Regions from separate parts of the Saccharopolyspora sp. MMCC62 genome, predicted to be linked through region 1. Evidence: riboswitches for the same ligand, from Rfam matches in the RefSeq annotation. Region 1 holds a riboswitch; each other region holds the start of a gene.
The links. Region 1 has a riboswitch for cobalamin ahead of AC29IT_RS23850 (putative cobaltochelatase). Riboswitches for the same ligand answer to the same signal wherever they lie in the genome.
Positions count from the first base shown of each region.

Region 2: it holds a riboswitch for cobalamin, as region 1 does, so the genes downstream of both, AC29IT_RS08730 (ribonucleoside-diphosphate reductase subunit alpha) here and AC29IT_RS23850 (putative cobaltochelatase) in region 1, are expected to answer to the same signal.
Region 3: it holds a riboswitch for cobalamin, as region 1 does, so the genes downstream of both, AC29IT_RS03335 (hypothetical protein) here and AC29IT_RS23850 (putative cobaltochelatase) in region 1, are expected to answer to the same signal.

Region 1 is NZ_JBYKCM010000011.1:68,570-72,775, reverse strand. Features, by position in the region: gene AC29IT_RS23850 (putative cobaltochelatase) at 1-1,764, opposite strand, end outside; cobalamin riboswitch at 1,823-1,948, opposite strand; gene AC29IT_RS23845 (GNAT family N-acetyltransferase) at 2,018-2,485, opposite strand; gene AC29IT_RS23840 (S1 family peptidase) at 2,674-3,453, opposite strand; gene AC29IT_RS23835 (LysE family translocator) at 3,757-4,206, shown strand, end outside.
Region 2 is NZ_JBYKCM010000003.1:245,572-249,777, forward strand. Features, by position in the region: gene AC29IT_RS08730 (ribonucleoside-diphosphate reductase subunit alpha) at 1-2,236, opposite strand, end outside; cobalamin riboswitch at 2,358-2,581, opposite strand; gene AC29IT_RS08735 (bifunctional metallophosphatase/5'-nucleotidase) at 2,797-4,206, shown strand, end outside.
Region 3 is NZ_JBYKCM010000001.1:740,488-744,693, forward strand. Features, by position in the region: gene AC29IT_RS03330 (PLP-dependent cysteine synthase family protein) at 1-718, opposite strand, end outside; gene AC29IT_RS03335 (hypothetical protein) at 715-1,539, opposite strand; cobalamin riboswitch at 1,724-1,891, opposite strand; gene AC29IT_RS03340 (DUF3558 family protein) at 2,165-2,689, opposite strand; gene AC29IT_RS03345 (2-hydroxyacid dehydrogenase) at 2,932-3,906, opposite strand; gene AC29IT_RS03350 (GntR family transcriptional regulator) at 3,984-4,206, opposite strand, start outside.

The sequences.
Region 1 (4,206 bases):
CGGGGTGCGGCCGCCGGTGCGCAGGTCGCGCATCCGGGTGGCGGCGATCTCGACGGAGGAGGTGGGCGGCAGCGCGAGTTCGGCCTGGTCGCCGCGGAAGGTGATGACGCCGACCTTGTCGCGGCGCTGGTAGGCGTCGCGCAGCAGGGAGAGCACGGCGCCGCTGACGGCGGACATCCGTTCGCGGGCCGCCATCGAGCCGGAGGCGTCGACGGCGAACAGGACGAGGTTGCCTTCGCGTCCTTCGCGGACGGAGCGCCGCACGTCGTCGCGGTGCAGCACGAGTCCGGGACCGGTGCGGCCGCGGGAGCGCTGGTGCGGGGCGGCGGCGATCAAGGTGGCGGGCAGGTGCACGCCATGACCGTCCACTGTGGATGATCGAACGGTCTGGCCGCTGCGGGAGCGGGCGCGGGACCGCCGCCCGGGGGCGCCTTCGCCGACGCCGGGGACTTCGAGCAGCCGGGCGCGGAACGCGGGTGCGGGCGCGGCCGGGGGCTTGTTCGCGGGGGCCTGGCCGGGGCCGTCCTCGCGCCGGGAGCCGCCGTCGCCGTTCGGCGCGGGCGAGTCCGGCGGGGTGGGGGCTTCGCCGCCGCCGGGCCCGTCGGGGCCGTCGTCCGGTCCGCCGTCGGGCGCGCCACCGCCGCCTCCGCCGGGGCCGTCGTCGGGGCCGTCCGGCGGTTCCTCACCGGAGTCCTGGTCCGCGCCGGAGTCCTGGCCGTCCGCGGGTTCCTGCTCGGCGTGCTGGGCGGCGTCTTCGAGGGCCTGCTGCAACTGGTCCTCTTCGACGCCGGGCTCGTCGAACGGGTCGCGGCGGCGCCGGTGCGGCAACGCGAGCCGGGCCGCGGCTTCGACATCGGCCTCGGCGACCTCGTCGGCGCCGCGCCACGCGGCGTGCGCCACGGCGGTGCGGGCGAGCACCAGATCGGCGCGCATCCCGTCCACGTCGAAAGCGGCGCACAGCGCGGAGATCCGGCGCAGTTCGGCGTCGGGCAGCCGCACCGATTCGACGCGGGAGCGGGCGTCGGCGATGCGGCGGGCGAGCGCGGCGTCCTCGGCGGCCCACTGCTCGGCGAAGCCGGCCGGGTCCGCTTCGAAGGCGAGCCGCCTGCGCACCACTTCGGTGCGGGTGGTGACGTCGCGGGAGGCGGCGACCTGCACGGTCAGCCCGAACCGGTCGAGCAATTGCGGGCGCAGCTCGCCCTCTTCCGGGTTCATGGTGCCGACGAGCAGGAAGGAGGCGGCATGCGTCACCGACACGCCTTCCCGCTCCACGTGCGCGCGCCCCATCGCGGCGGCGTCCAGCAGCAGGTCCACCAGGTGGTCGTGCAGCAGGTTGACCTCGTCGACGTAGAGCACGCCGCGGTGCGCGGCGGCCAGCAGCCCGGGCTGGTAGGCGCTGACGCCTTCGGTCAGCGCGCGTTCGAGGTCGAGGGAACCGACGAGCCGGTCTTCGGTGGCGCCGACCGGGAGTTCCACGAGTTCCGCGGGCCGGGTGGTCCCGGAGACCTCGGCGTGCGGCCCGTCCGGGCACTGCGGGTCGGGCCGCCGCGGCTCGCAGCCGAAGCGGCAGCCGGGCACGACGTCCAGCGCGGGCAGCAGCGATGCGAGGGCGCGCACCACCGTCGACTTCGCGGTGCCCTTCTCCCCCCGCACCAGCACGCCGCCGATGCGCGGGTGCACCGCGTTGAGCAGCAGCGCCAGCCGCATGTCGTCGTGCCCGACCACGGCCGTGAACGGGAACCGCGGGCTCGCGGGAGCAGTCATGCCAGGTGTTCCTTCCTCGGGTCTCGGACGCCCCGATGTCGGCTGGGCCTGGGCGAGGCAGTGTCCTGGCTCCCGGATCAGCGCGGAACTCCGGCCTTCCCAGGCGGCGCCCGGTGGCTCGCGGGGGAGATCCGCTCCCCGGTCACAGTGGCGCCGACCGCACCGGATTCGCACCGGTTTCCTGACCTGCCCTGGCTGGGACCAGCGAGCATCGTCGCATCCCCGCGACGGGCGAGGAACCGCCGCGGCTCGCTCAGCGCAGCGAGCCGGGGTATCGGTGCATGTCGACGTGCGGGATGCCGTCTTCGAGATACTCCTCACCCGAGGGTTCGAAGCCGAATCCGCGGTAGAACTCCAGCGCGTAGGTCTGGGCGGAGAGCACGGCGGGGGCGCGCTGGATCTCGGCGAGCGCGGCGCGCATCAGCTTGCGCCCGAGGCCGAGTCCGCGGGCGTCCTTGGCGGTGGCGACGCGGCCGATGCGGAAGGTGCCGTCGGGGTCTTCGAGCAGGCGCAGGTAGCCGAGCACGTACCCGTCGGCGGAGTCGATCCAGAAGTGCCTGGTGGTGGTCTCCAGGTCCCGGCCGTCCAGTTCCGGGTAGGCGCACTGCTGCTCGACCACGAACACGTCCACGCGCAAGCGGAGCATGCGGTAGAAGTCCTCGGCGTCGAGGTCGGCCGTGTAGGCGCGGTGGACGGCGGTGGCGAGCGGTTGCAGGGTCACCCCCACGGGATATCACATTCCGGCTACGACACCCGGGGTCACCTGCGGTGGAAGTAGCGCACACCACGTCCCGCGGGACCGGGCGCGCGAGCCTCGGGGCAGGTCGGTGCTGCGCACGGCTACCCGCGCACCGCCGCGGCGCGAACCCCGGGTGGCGCCGGCCCGTCCCGCGGTGCGGGACGGCGGATTCAGAGCCGCGCGGCGACGTCGTCGGCGACCCCGGAGATCCGGGTGTACACGCCGGGCGTGCCGGGCCGTCCGCAGCCGGTGCCGTAGGAGACGACGCCGATCAGCCTGCCGTCGGCGACGAGCGGCCCACCGGAGTCCCCGGCGCACGCGTCCCGGCCCCCTTCGGGCGGGCCCGCGCAGACCCGCGTCCCCGGTTCGTAGTCGGGGTAGGCGGCGCGGCAGTCCGCATCCGAGCTGATCGGCACGTCGGCGGAGCGCAGCGTCGCCGAGGTGGGCCCGGTCTCGGTGGTGTAGCCCCAGCCGTGGACGCGCGCCGGGGTGCCGGGCCGGTAGCGGGCGATCTCGTCGGCGCCGACCATCGGCAACACCTCGTCCGGCACGGGCGCGGCCAGGGTCAGCACCGCCACGTCGTGCCCGCCCGTCACGCCGCGGAATTCGGGGTGCACCCACACGTCGTCGACGGGCGTGTCGGCGCCGCCGGTGGTGCGCAGGTCGGTGCGGCCGGTGACCGCGCGCAGGTCGGCGGCGTCCCGGCCGTCGACGCAGTGCGCGGCGGTGACGACCTTGATCTCGGTGACCAGGGTGCCGCCGCAGAACTGGCGCCCGCCCTGGTCGGTGAGCGCCACCGCCCACGGCGCGGCGTGCTCGTCGGCGCCGCCGAGCACGCGTTCCTGCGCGGGGTCGGCGGCGGCCGGGGCGGCGAGCGCGGCGGCGGCCGCGGTGGCGGCGGCCGCGCTCCCCGCGGCGATCCGGGCGAGCGGGCGGGATCGGTCGGGCACGGCGGCCTCCTGGGCGTGCGGCGGCGTTCGGCGGCACACGGTAGCGGTCCGATCACCGGCGGCTGACGAGGGCGAGCTCACACCAGGTGTTGATAATTTTTCGTTAAGATGGACTTCGGCGGGAAAAAATTCGGATCACTGCTTCGGCGAAGCCGGTTCGTCCCGTCCGTTCAGTTCAGATCTTCGGTGACCGCGACGACGCGGACCCGAGATCACCCCCGATCCGGTGAAACCTCGACCGGTGGGCCGCGCGCTCACCGGCGCCGTCGCGCGCGCGTCGACCAGGCAAGGAGCGAACTCGTCATGCTGCTGGACTTCACGACCCTGCCGGCGTTCCTGCTCGCCAGTGCAGTGGTGGTGCTGACGCCCGGGGTGGACGCGTTCCTGATCCTGCGGATCTCGCTGCGTCAGGGCATCGGCCCCGGGCTGCGGGCGCTGGCCGGCATCCACACGGCGAGCGTCCTGCAGGTGGCGCTGGTGATCTGCGGGCTCGGCGCGGTGATCACCAGCCACCCTGCGGTGCTGGCGACGCTGAAGTGGGCCGGCGCCGCGTACCTGGTCTACCTGGCGGCGATGATCGTGCGCGGGTTGTGGCTCACCCGCGCCGAGACCGGCGACGGGCTCTCCGGCGGGGCCACCACGAGCCGCCCGTACCTCCAGGGCCTGCTCAGCAACATCACCAACCCGAAGATGCTGCTGTTCAGCCTCGCGTTCCTGCCGCAGTTCGTCGGTTCCGCGGCGAACCCCACGCTG
Region 2 (4,206 bases), on a different contig from region 1:
CGTTCGCGCGGACCTGCTCCCGCAGCCCGTCCCAGTCCAGAGTGGACGAACGATCCAGGTCGACGCCGGTCTCGCGGGCCTGCGCCAGCAGCTCCAGCGAATCGATCGGCAGCACGCCGCGGCTCCACAGCGAACCCTCGAACGACTCGTAGCGCCCGCGCTCGGCCGCCAGCTCGGAGGACGCGGTGATCGCGTGGAAGCTGATGTGCTCCATGCTCAGGTCCGCGAACTCCACCGCGGCCTGCGAGGACATCGGGATGCGCTGCGCGAACAGCGCGTCCGAGAAGCCCATCAGGCCCAGGCCCACCGGGCGGTGCCGCAGGTTCGAGGCCCGCGCCTCCGGGATCGTGTAGAAGTTCACGTCGATGACGTTGTCCAGCATCCGCACCGCCGTGCGGGTGGTGCGCCGCAGCCGCTCCACGTCCAGGCCCTCGGCCGTGACGTGCCGCGCCAGGTTGATCGAACCGAGGTTGCACACCGCGACCTCGTCGGCGCTGGTGTTCAGCGTGATCTCGGTGCACAGGTTCGAGGAGTGCACCACGCCCGCGTGCTGCTGCGGCGAGCGCAGGTTGCACGGGTCCTTGAACGTGATCCACGGGTGCCCGGTCTCGAACAGCATCGTCAGCATCCGGCGCCACAGGTCCACCGCGCGGACCTGGCGGAACACCTTCAGCTCACCGCGCTCCGCGGCCGCCTCGTACTCCCGGTAGCGCTGCGCGAACGCGGTGCCGTACAGGTCGTGCAGGTCCGGCACCTCGTCCGGGGAGAACAGGGTCCACGGCTCGTCGGCCTCGACCCGGCGCAGGAACTCGTCCGGCACCCAGTTCGCCGTGTTCATGTCGTGCGTGCGGCGCCGGTCGTCGCCGGTGTTCTTGCGCAGGTCGAGGAACTCCTCGATGTCCACGTGCCAGGTCTCCAGGTACGCGCACACCGCGCCCTTGCGCTTGCCGCCCTGGTTCACCGCGACCGCCGTGTCGTTGGCGATCTTCAGGAACGGCACCACGCCCTGCGAGGAACCGTTCGTCCCCTTGATGTGCGCGCCGGTGCCGCGGACCGGGGTCCAGTCGTTGCCGAGCCCGCCCGCGTACTTCGACAGCAGCGCGTTGTTGCTGATCCCGTGGAAGATCCCGTGCAGGTCGTCGTCCACGGTGGTCAGGAAGCAGGACGACAGCTGCGGGCGGGTGGTGCCCGCGTTGAACAGCGTCGGCGTCGAGCACATGAAGTCGAACGAGGAGATCAGGTCGTAGAACTCGATCGCCCGCGCCTCCCGGTCGTCCTCGCGCAGCGCCACGCCCATCGCGACCCGCATGAAGAACGCCTGCGGCAGCTCGAACCGCACCCCGTTCTCGTGCAGCAGGTACCGGTCGTAGAGCGTCTGCAACCCGAGGAAGCCGAACGCGATGTCCCGATCGGCGTCCAGCGCCGCGCCCAGCCGCTCCAGGTCGAAGCGGGCCAGCTCCGGGTCCAGCTGCTCCAGCTCGATGCCGCGCCGCACGTAGTCGGCGAAGTAACCGGCGTAGCGGTCCCGCATCTGCACCTGGTCGGCCTCGGTCGGCTCGCCCGCGACGAAGCTCAGCGCCTCGCGGCGCAGCTTGTCCAGCAGCAGCCGCGACGTCACCAGCGAGTAGTTCGGCTCCGCCTCCACGAAGGTGCGCGCCGCCATCGTCAGCGACTCGGCCAGCTCCGCCGAGCTGATGCCGTCGTAGACGTTGCGCCGCACCTCCCGCAGCACCTGGTCGGCCCGCACGTCGTCCAAGCCCTCGCAGGCCTGCTCGACGACGGTCGACACCCGCTCCCAGTCCAGCGGCACCCGGGTGCCGTCCGGCGCGGTCATCTCCAGGCGGGGAGCGGCGTCCTCGGCGGGAGCCACCTCGGCCTCGCGGGCCTGCGCGTGCTCCTCCCGGTAGAGCACGTAGGCGCGGGCGACGCCGTGGTGCCCGCCGCGCATCAGCGCCAGCTCCACCATGTCCTGGATCTGCTCGATGTGCACCAGGCCCTCGGTGCCCGCGTGGCGCAGCACGCCCTGCGCCGCCTGCTCCGTCAACTCCGCGACGATCTGGTGCAACCGCGACGACGATGCGGCCGAATCCCCCTCGGCCGCCAGGAACGCCTTGGTCAACGCCACGGAGATCTTCGTTTCGTCCCAACCGGAAACGGTCCCGTCGCGCCGCAGCACCCGCACTCCTGCCGGTACCACCGCGGTCGCTGCTGACGGCCGGGTCGTGGACTCGGTCACTGGCTCTCTCCTCGCAAGCTCGGACACCTGCCCGGAACTCCTCGGAACGCGCCAGGACCGCGGCGCGCACGGCACCGCTCGTCCCGCAACCCTCCCGCGAGGTCCCGGACGGCGCGCACCCCTCGTGCGCGCACCGATGGCAGGTCTTCGGACTCACGGGCGACCGGTGCTCGACACCGGACCTACTGGCCGTCGCTTCCCGGACGCCGAGCGTCCAGTGCTGCACCACCGGGAGGTGGTGACGGCGGTCGTTCCCGTTCACCGCTGCGGGGCAGTCCCGGACTCGCACCGGGTTCCCTGTTGTCACGCCGGTCGGACCGGCGAACCATCAGCGGGCGCCACACTACATCTTGGGTTCGACGGTGATCCGGACCCCATCATCATCGGCGTGGCGGTGTCGATGGCGGACGCGTTCGGTAGCGGCTCGCGCACGCCCGGGACGCATCCTGCCCGCACCCGGCGGAGTTCGCACGAGGGGTGTGACGCGGATTCGGTGGTGGTCGTCGGCGGCGCCGGGCAGACTGCCTCCCGAGATCACCACCTGGGAGGAAGACCGAACCATGCGTGCCCACCGCGTGCGACGCGGACTCGCCGTCGCCGCCACCGCACTCGCCACCGCCGCCACTGCCACCGGGGCGACCGCAGGCGCCGCACCGCAGGACCCGCCCGCGACCACCGACGTCCGGCTGATCACCTTCAACGACCTGCACGGCAACCTCGAACCGCCCACCGGGTCCTCCGGGACGGTCGAGCTCGACGACGGCCGGACCGTCGAAGCCGGCGGCGCCGCCTACCTCGCCACCCACCTGCAGCGGCTGCGCGCCGAGGTGCCGAACTCGCTGGTCTTCTCGGCCGGCGACAGCGTGGGCGCCTCGCCGGTGAATTCCGCGCTGTTCCACGACGAACCCACCGTCGACTTCCTCAACTCGCAGGACGTCCGCGGCCACGTCGTCGGCAACCACGAGTTCGACGAGGGCTACCAGGAACTCCAGCGGCTGCAGACCGGCGGCTGCCACCCGCAGGACGGTTGCGAGTTCCGCGATTCCTTCGACGGCGCGAGCTTCCCGTACCTCGGCGCCAACGTCACCTTCGAGGACGGCGGCGCTCCCGCGCTGATGCCGTTCACCGTGCAGGTCTCCGGCGGCGTCCCGATCGGCGTGATCGGTGCGACGCTGCACGACCTCCCGAACGTGGTCAGCCCCGAAGCGGTGCGCGGCCTGCGGTTCGGCGACGAGGTCGAGGCCATCGACCGCACCTCCGACGCGCTGGAGCGCTTCGGCATCAAGGCGCAGGTCGTGCTGCTGCACCAGGGCGACGAAGCCGCCGGCGGCGGCCCGAACTCCTGCGACGTCGCCGCGGGCGGCCCCGCCACCGAGATCGCCGAGAACGTCTCCCCGCAGGTCGACGCCGTGTTCAGCGCGCACAGCCACCAGCAGTACAACTGCACCGTCACCGACCCGGCGGGCGCCCCGCGGCCCGTCGTGCAGGGCGCCTCCTACGGCAGGCTGCTGTCGGTGCTGGACCTGCGCGTCGACCGGCACACCCGCGAGGTCGTGCGGGAGCAGAGCACCGCGCACAACGAGGTCGTCACCCGCGACGTCGAACCCGACCCCGAAGCCGCCGCGCTCGTCGAAGAGGCCCGCGCCAAGGCCGCGCCCATCGCGAACCGCGCCGTCGGCACCGCCACCGGCGACCTGCTGAAAACCCCGGCGCCGTCCGGAGAATCCAGCCTCGGCAGCGTCGTCGCCGACGCCCAGCTGGCCGCCACCCGCGACACCGGGGCGCAGCTCGCGCTGACCAACCCGGGCGGGGTGCGCGCCGACCTGCCACACGCCTCCTCCCCGGCGGGCGAAGGAGACGGCGTCATCACCTACGGCGAGGCGTTCGCCGTGCAGCCGTTCGGCAACACCATGCAGACCATGACGCTCACCGGCGCGCAGCTGCAGGCCGTGCTCGAACAGCAGTGGAGC
Region 3 (4,206 bases), on a different contig from region 1:
GGTAGTCCACGTTGCCGGGGTGGATGCTGCTGCCGAGGCCGCGCATCACGCGCTTTGCCACCGGATCGCCGAACACCGTGGAGCCCGCCGCGTCCACCCCGACCAGCCGCACCCCGGGGGCGCGTTCGCGCAGCACCTGCGCGATGCCCGCGCTGTGCCCGCCGGTGCCGACGCTGCACACCACCGCTTCCGCGTCGGGCAGCTGGTCGAGCAGTTCGTGGCCGAGCGCGCGGTAACCGCGGACGTTGTCCGGATTGCCGTACTGGTCCGGCCAGTACGCGCCGGGCAGTTCGGCCAGCAGCTCCCGGACCCGGTCCAGCCGCGCGCGCTGCCAGCCGCCCACCGGGTGCGGTGCGCGCACCAGCTCCACCCGCACCCCGTGCGCGGTGAGCAGCGCGCGGGTCTGCGCGTCGAGCTCCGCGTCGGCCACCACGACCACCGGGTGGCCCAGCGCCGCTCCGACGTAGGCCAGTCCGATGCCCAGGGTTCCGCTGGTGGATTCGACGACCGTGCCGCCGGGCCGCAGTTCGCCGCGGGCGCGGGCGCCGGTGAGCATGGCGTGCGCGGCGCGGGCCTTCATGCCGCCCGGCGCGGCGCTCTCCAGCTTCGCCCAGAACCCCGGGTGCGGGAACGAGATCGGCGCGGTGACCCGCAGCAGCGGGGTACCGCCGATCAGGTCCAGGGGCGAGTCGCAGCGGGCGGGCGCGCGACCCGTCACCGCACGACCTCGGTGGCGCGGGCGGCTTGGAAGGTGTGCACGGTGGTGGCCTCGCCGGAGAGCCAGAAGAACGGGTACGGCTCGGCGGACAGCGCGCGCACCGGGCCGCCGACCAGTTCCCGCAGCACCGCGGACCCGGTCTGCGCGAACAGGGTCAGCGGCAGGTCGCGGGCCGCGCAGGCCGCGGCGATGTCGTCGAAGGTGCCGTTGCCGAGGACCATGCCGGAGGCCAGCACCGCGTCCGCGCCGTCGATCGCGGCGGCGTGGTCGGTGCTGATCGGCTCGTCCCACTCGGTGCGGCCGCCCTTGAGGTCGCAGGGCGCGTAGTCGAGCCCGCGGTCCCGCAGCGCGGCGAGCAGCGAGTTCACCACGCCGATCACCGCGACCCGGCCGCCGTCGGGGACCGCGGTGATCGCGGCGACCGCACGGGCGCGGGCGGTGGACTTGGCCAGTGAATCGCCCGCGGGGATCACCACCTGCCGGGACAGCGGGTGCGCGGCGTGCGAAGTGCGGGCGGCGAGGTAGGCGTCGAGGGCGGCGACCCGCACCGGCAGCAGCGGGTGCCGCAGCAGTTCGTCCACGGGGCGGCCCACGACCTGGCGCACCGCTTCCTCGTCGAGGGAACCGGGTTCGACCGCGCAGGAGCCGACGGCCTCGCCCACCCGGACGCTGAGCACGGTGTTGACGTACCCGGTGCCGCGACCGGTGTGCCGGGCGGCCTGCACGGTCAGGAACGCGACGGCGGCGGAGAGCTCCGCCGGGCCGTTCCCGCCCGCATCGCGGAAGTGGCCGGACAGCGCGGACTCGACCAGCGAGTCCACATAGGATCGTTCAGTGGTGGCAGGACGCACGTGTCTCCCCGAGCAGGAACCGGAACGGAACGCACAGCGGCGGGACGAACCCGCGGGGACGACTAATGTCCGATGTGGACGATGCGCCGGATCTCCCGGCGCGATGCGGCGATGCGCGACACCACGTACCTCCTCCGGGGCTCCGCGACCCCGCACGAATCGGCACGACGGTGCCAGTCTCCTGGCTCGTGGATCGGCGCCGGCCTCCGGCCTTCCCGCCGGGAACCGGCAGTGGCTCGGATGGAGGTCGACTCCCCACTCACAGTGGCGGGACCGCGCCGGATTCGCACCGGCTTCCTGCACACCGTCGTTGGAACGGGTCAGAAGTTCGCAGCCCCGGTGTCCGATGTCAAGACCGCGGCCACCGCGCGGAACCCGCACCGCGGCCGGTGGAACGGCTGTCGTCGCAGGTGGCGGACACCGGTGCACGCATCGCCATCCGCGAATATGACATCGGCGACTCCCGCGCCCGGCGGCACCGCACCACCGAGCGCGGGACCACCGGACGCGGGATGCGACGGGCGCGGGCCCGCCGGATTCGCGAGCGCCGGTCACCGAAACGGGACCACCGAAACCTCCCGCCCCGCGCCGCGGACTAGGCCGCGGGCCAGGAAGGCACGCCCGCGTCCAGCGCCCGCTGGGCGAGCTCGCACGGGTCCGCCGTGGCACCGCTCGGGATCTTCGCCTTGGCCGACACCGCCTGGTCCGAGGCGGCCGCCACGACCAGCTCGCAGGTGCCGTCGGCCTTCGGGTCACCGGAGTTCGCGCGCACCGCCGGGTGCCCGCCGATGGTCAGCTCGCCGAAGTCGGAGTACTTGTCGGCCTCGTCCTGGAAGTCCTGCAACGACCGGTCGGCGACCACGCCGACCTCCAGCCGCACGCTGTCCCGCGGGGTGCTCCAGGTGCACGTGCCCGCGTCGTCCTTGCCGCCCAGGTGGAATCCCAGCTCGTGCACCGTCTGCTCGGGCACCAGGTCGCAGGACTTCTCACCGGCGACGTCCTTCGGGGAGTCGACCTGCACGCCGCCGCATCCTGCCAGCGACAGCGCGGCGACGACGGCCAAGCCGATCGAGCCGAGCCGAACCGCGCCGATGCGGGCCACCGCAACCTTCTCGTTCACACTCATCACGCCTGCCGTTGATCCGGTCCGGATCGGGTCGATCCGGAGAACTCGCGCCCTCCCCGCTGGACGCGCTGATGATGTCCCGCGCGTCCAGCGGACGCCTCCGGCAGGAACGCGACTTCGGCCGTACCGCCCAGGAATCGAGCGACCGGCCCGGCGCACCGGTTGCCCCGAGCGGACCAGGACCACCGGCGCCCCCGCCCCCGAAAACAGGCCCCGATGACGAGAACCCGCCAACTTCAGCGGGGCCGCGGCTCGACCCCGTTGACGACGTCGGCGGGCCGTTCCCCGGCCAGCACGGCGCCCAGCTTCGCGAACAGCGCGCCGCGGAGGTTGTGGTAGGCGTCCCAGGTCACGCCCGCGGTGTGCGGGTTGAGCAGCACGTCCGCCCGCCCCCGCAACGGCGAGTCCGCGGGCAGCGGTTCCTGCTCGAACACGTCCAGCGCCGCCCCCGCCAGCCGCCCGGAGTCCAGGGCCCGCACCAGCGCCCGCTCGTCGAGGACTCCGCCGCGGCCCGCGTTGAGCACGTACCCGCCGCGGGGCATCCGCGCGAGCAGCTCGTCACCGATCAGGCCGCGGGTGGCGGTGTTCAGCGGCAGGTGCAGGCTCAGCACGTCCGCGGCGGCCACCGCCTCCGCCAGCGGGAGGTACTCGCGCCCCGGCTCGGACGGCACCGGGTCGTGCACCACCACCCGGGCGCCGAACCCGTCCAGGCGGCGGGCCACCGCGCGGCCGATGTTGCCGAAGCCGAGGATGCCGACGGTGAGCGCCGCCAGGTCGCGGCCGCGCAGCCCTTCCGGCCCCCAGCCGCCGGATTCCACCTTGCGGTGCCCGGCCGCGTAGTGCCGCAGCAGCGACAGCAGCGAGCCGACGGTCCAGTCGGCGACCGCGTCGGCGTTGAACCCGGGCAGGTTCGCCACCGGGATGCCGCGCTCGGCGGCGGCGAGGTGGTCCACGCCGTCGAAGCCGACCGCGACGGACTGCACGAGCTCGCAGCGCGGCATCGCGTCCAGCAGCCCGGCGTCGATCCGCCGCTCCTTCTCCAGCGGGGCCAGCACGATCGTCGCGGTGGCCAGCGCGTCCAGGTGATCGGCCGGGTCCTGCTCGGGCCCGATCTCGGTGATCCGCAGGTCCGGCAAGTCCGGCAGGTGCTTGCGCAGTTCGGCCTCGGTGATGTCGTTGAGGTCGTAGAAGCTGACGATGTGACCGGTCATGGTTCCTCTTTCGGGGTGTTCCGGGCGCGCGGAACCCGCTCCCCGCCGTCGGCGAGGAGCTCGGATCCCGCGTGGGATCAGGACGTGGTCGACCAGATCCGTTGCAGCGCGGCGAGCATCCGCTCTTCGGAGCCGGCCAGGTGCGCGGTGAGCAGCGCAGTCGCGCGCGCGGCATCGCCGTCGGCGATCGAGGTCCGCAGCTGCTCGTGCGCGGTGCACACCGGGCCCAGGTCCTCGTCCTCGCTGTTGGTGACCGCGAGCATGCTGGCGAACAACGGCTCGATCTGCAGCCAGATGGTC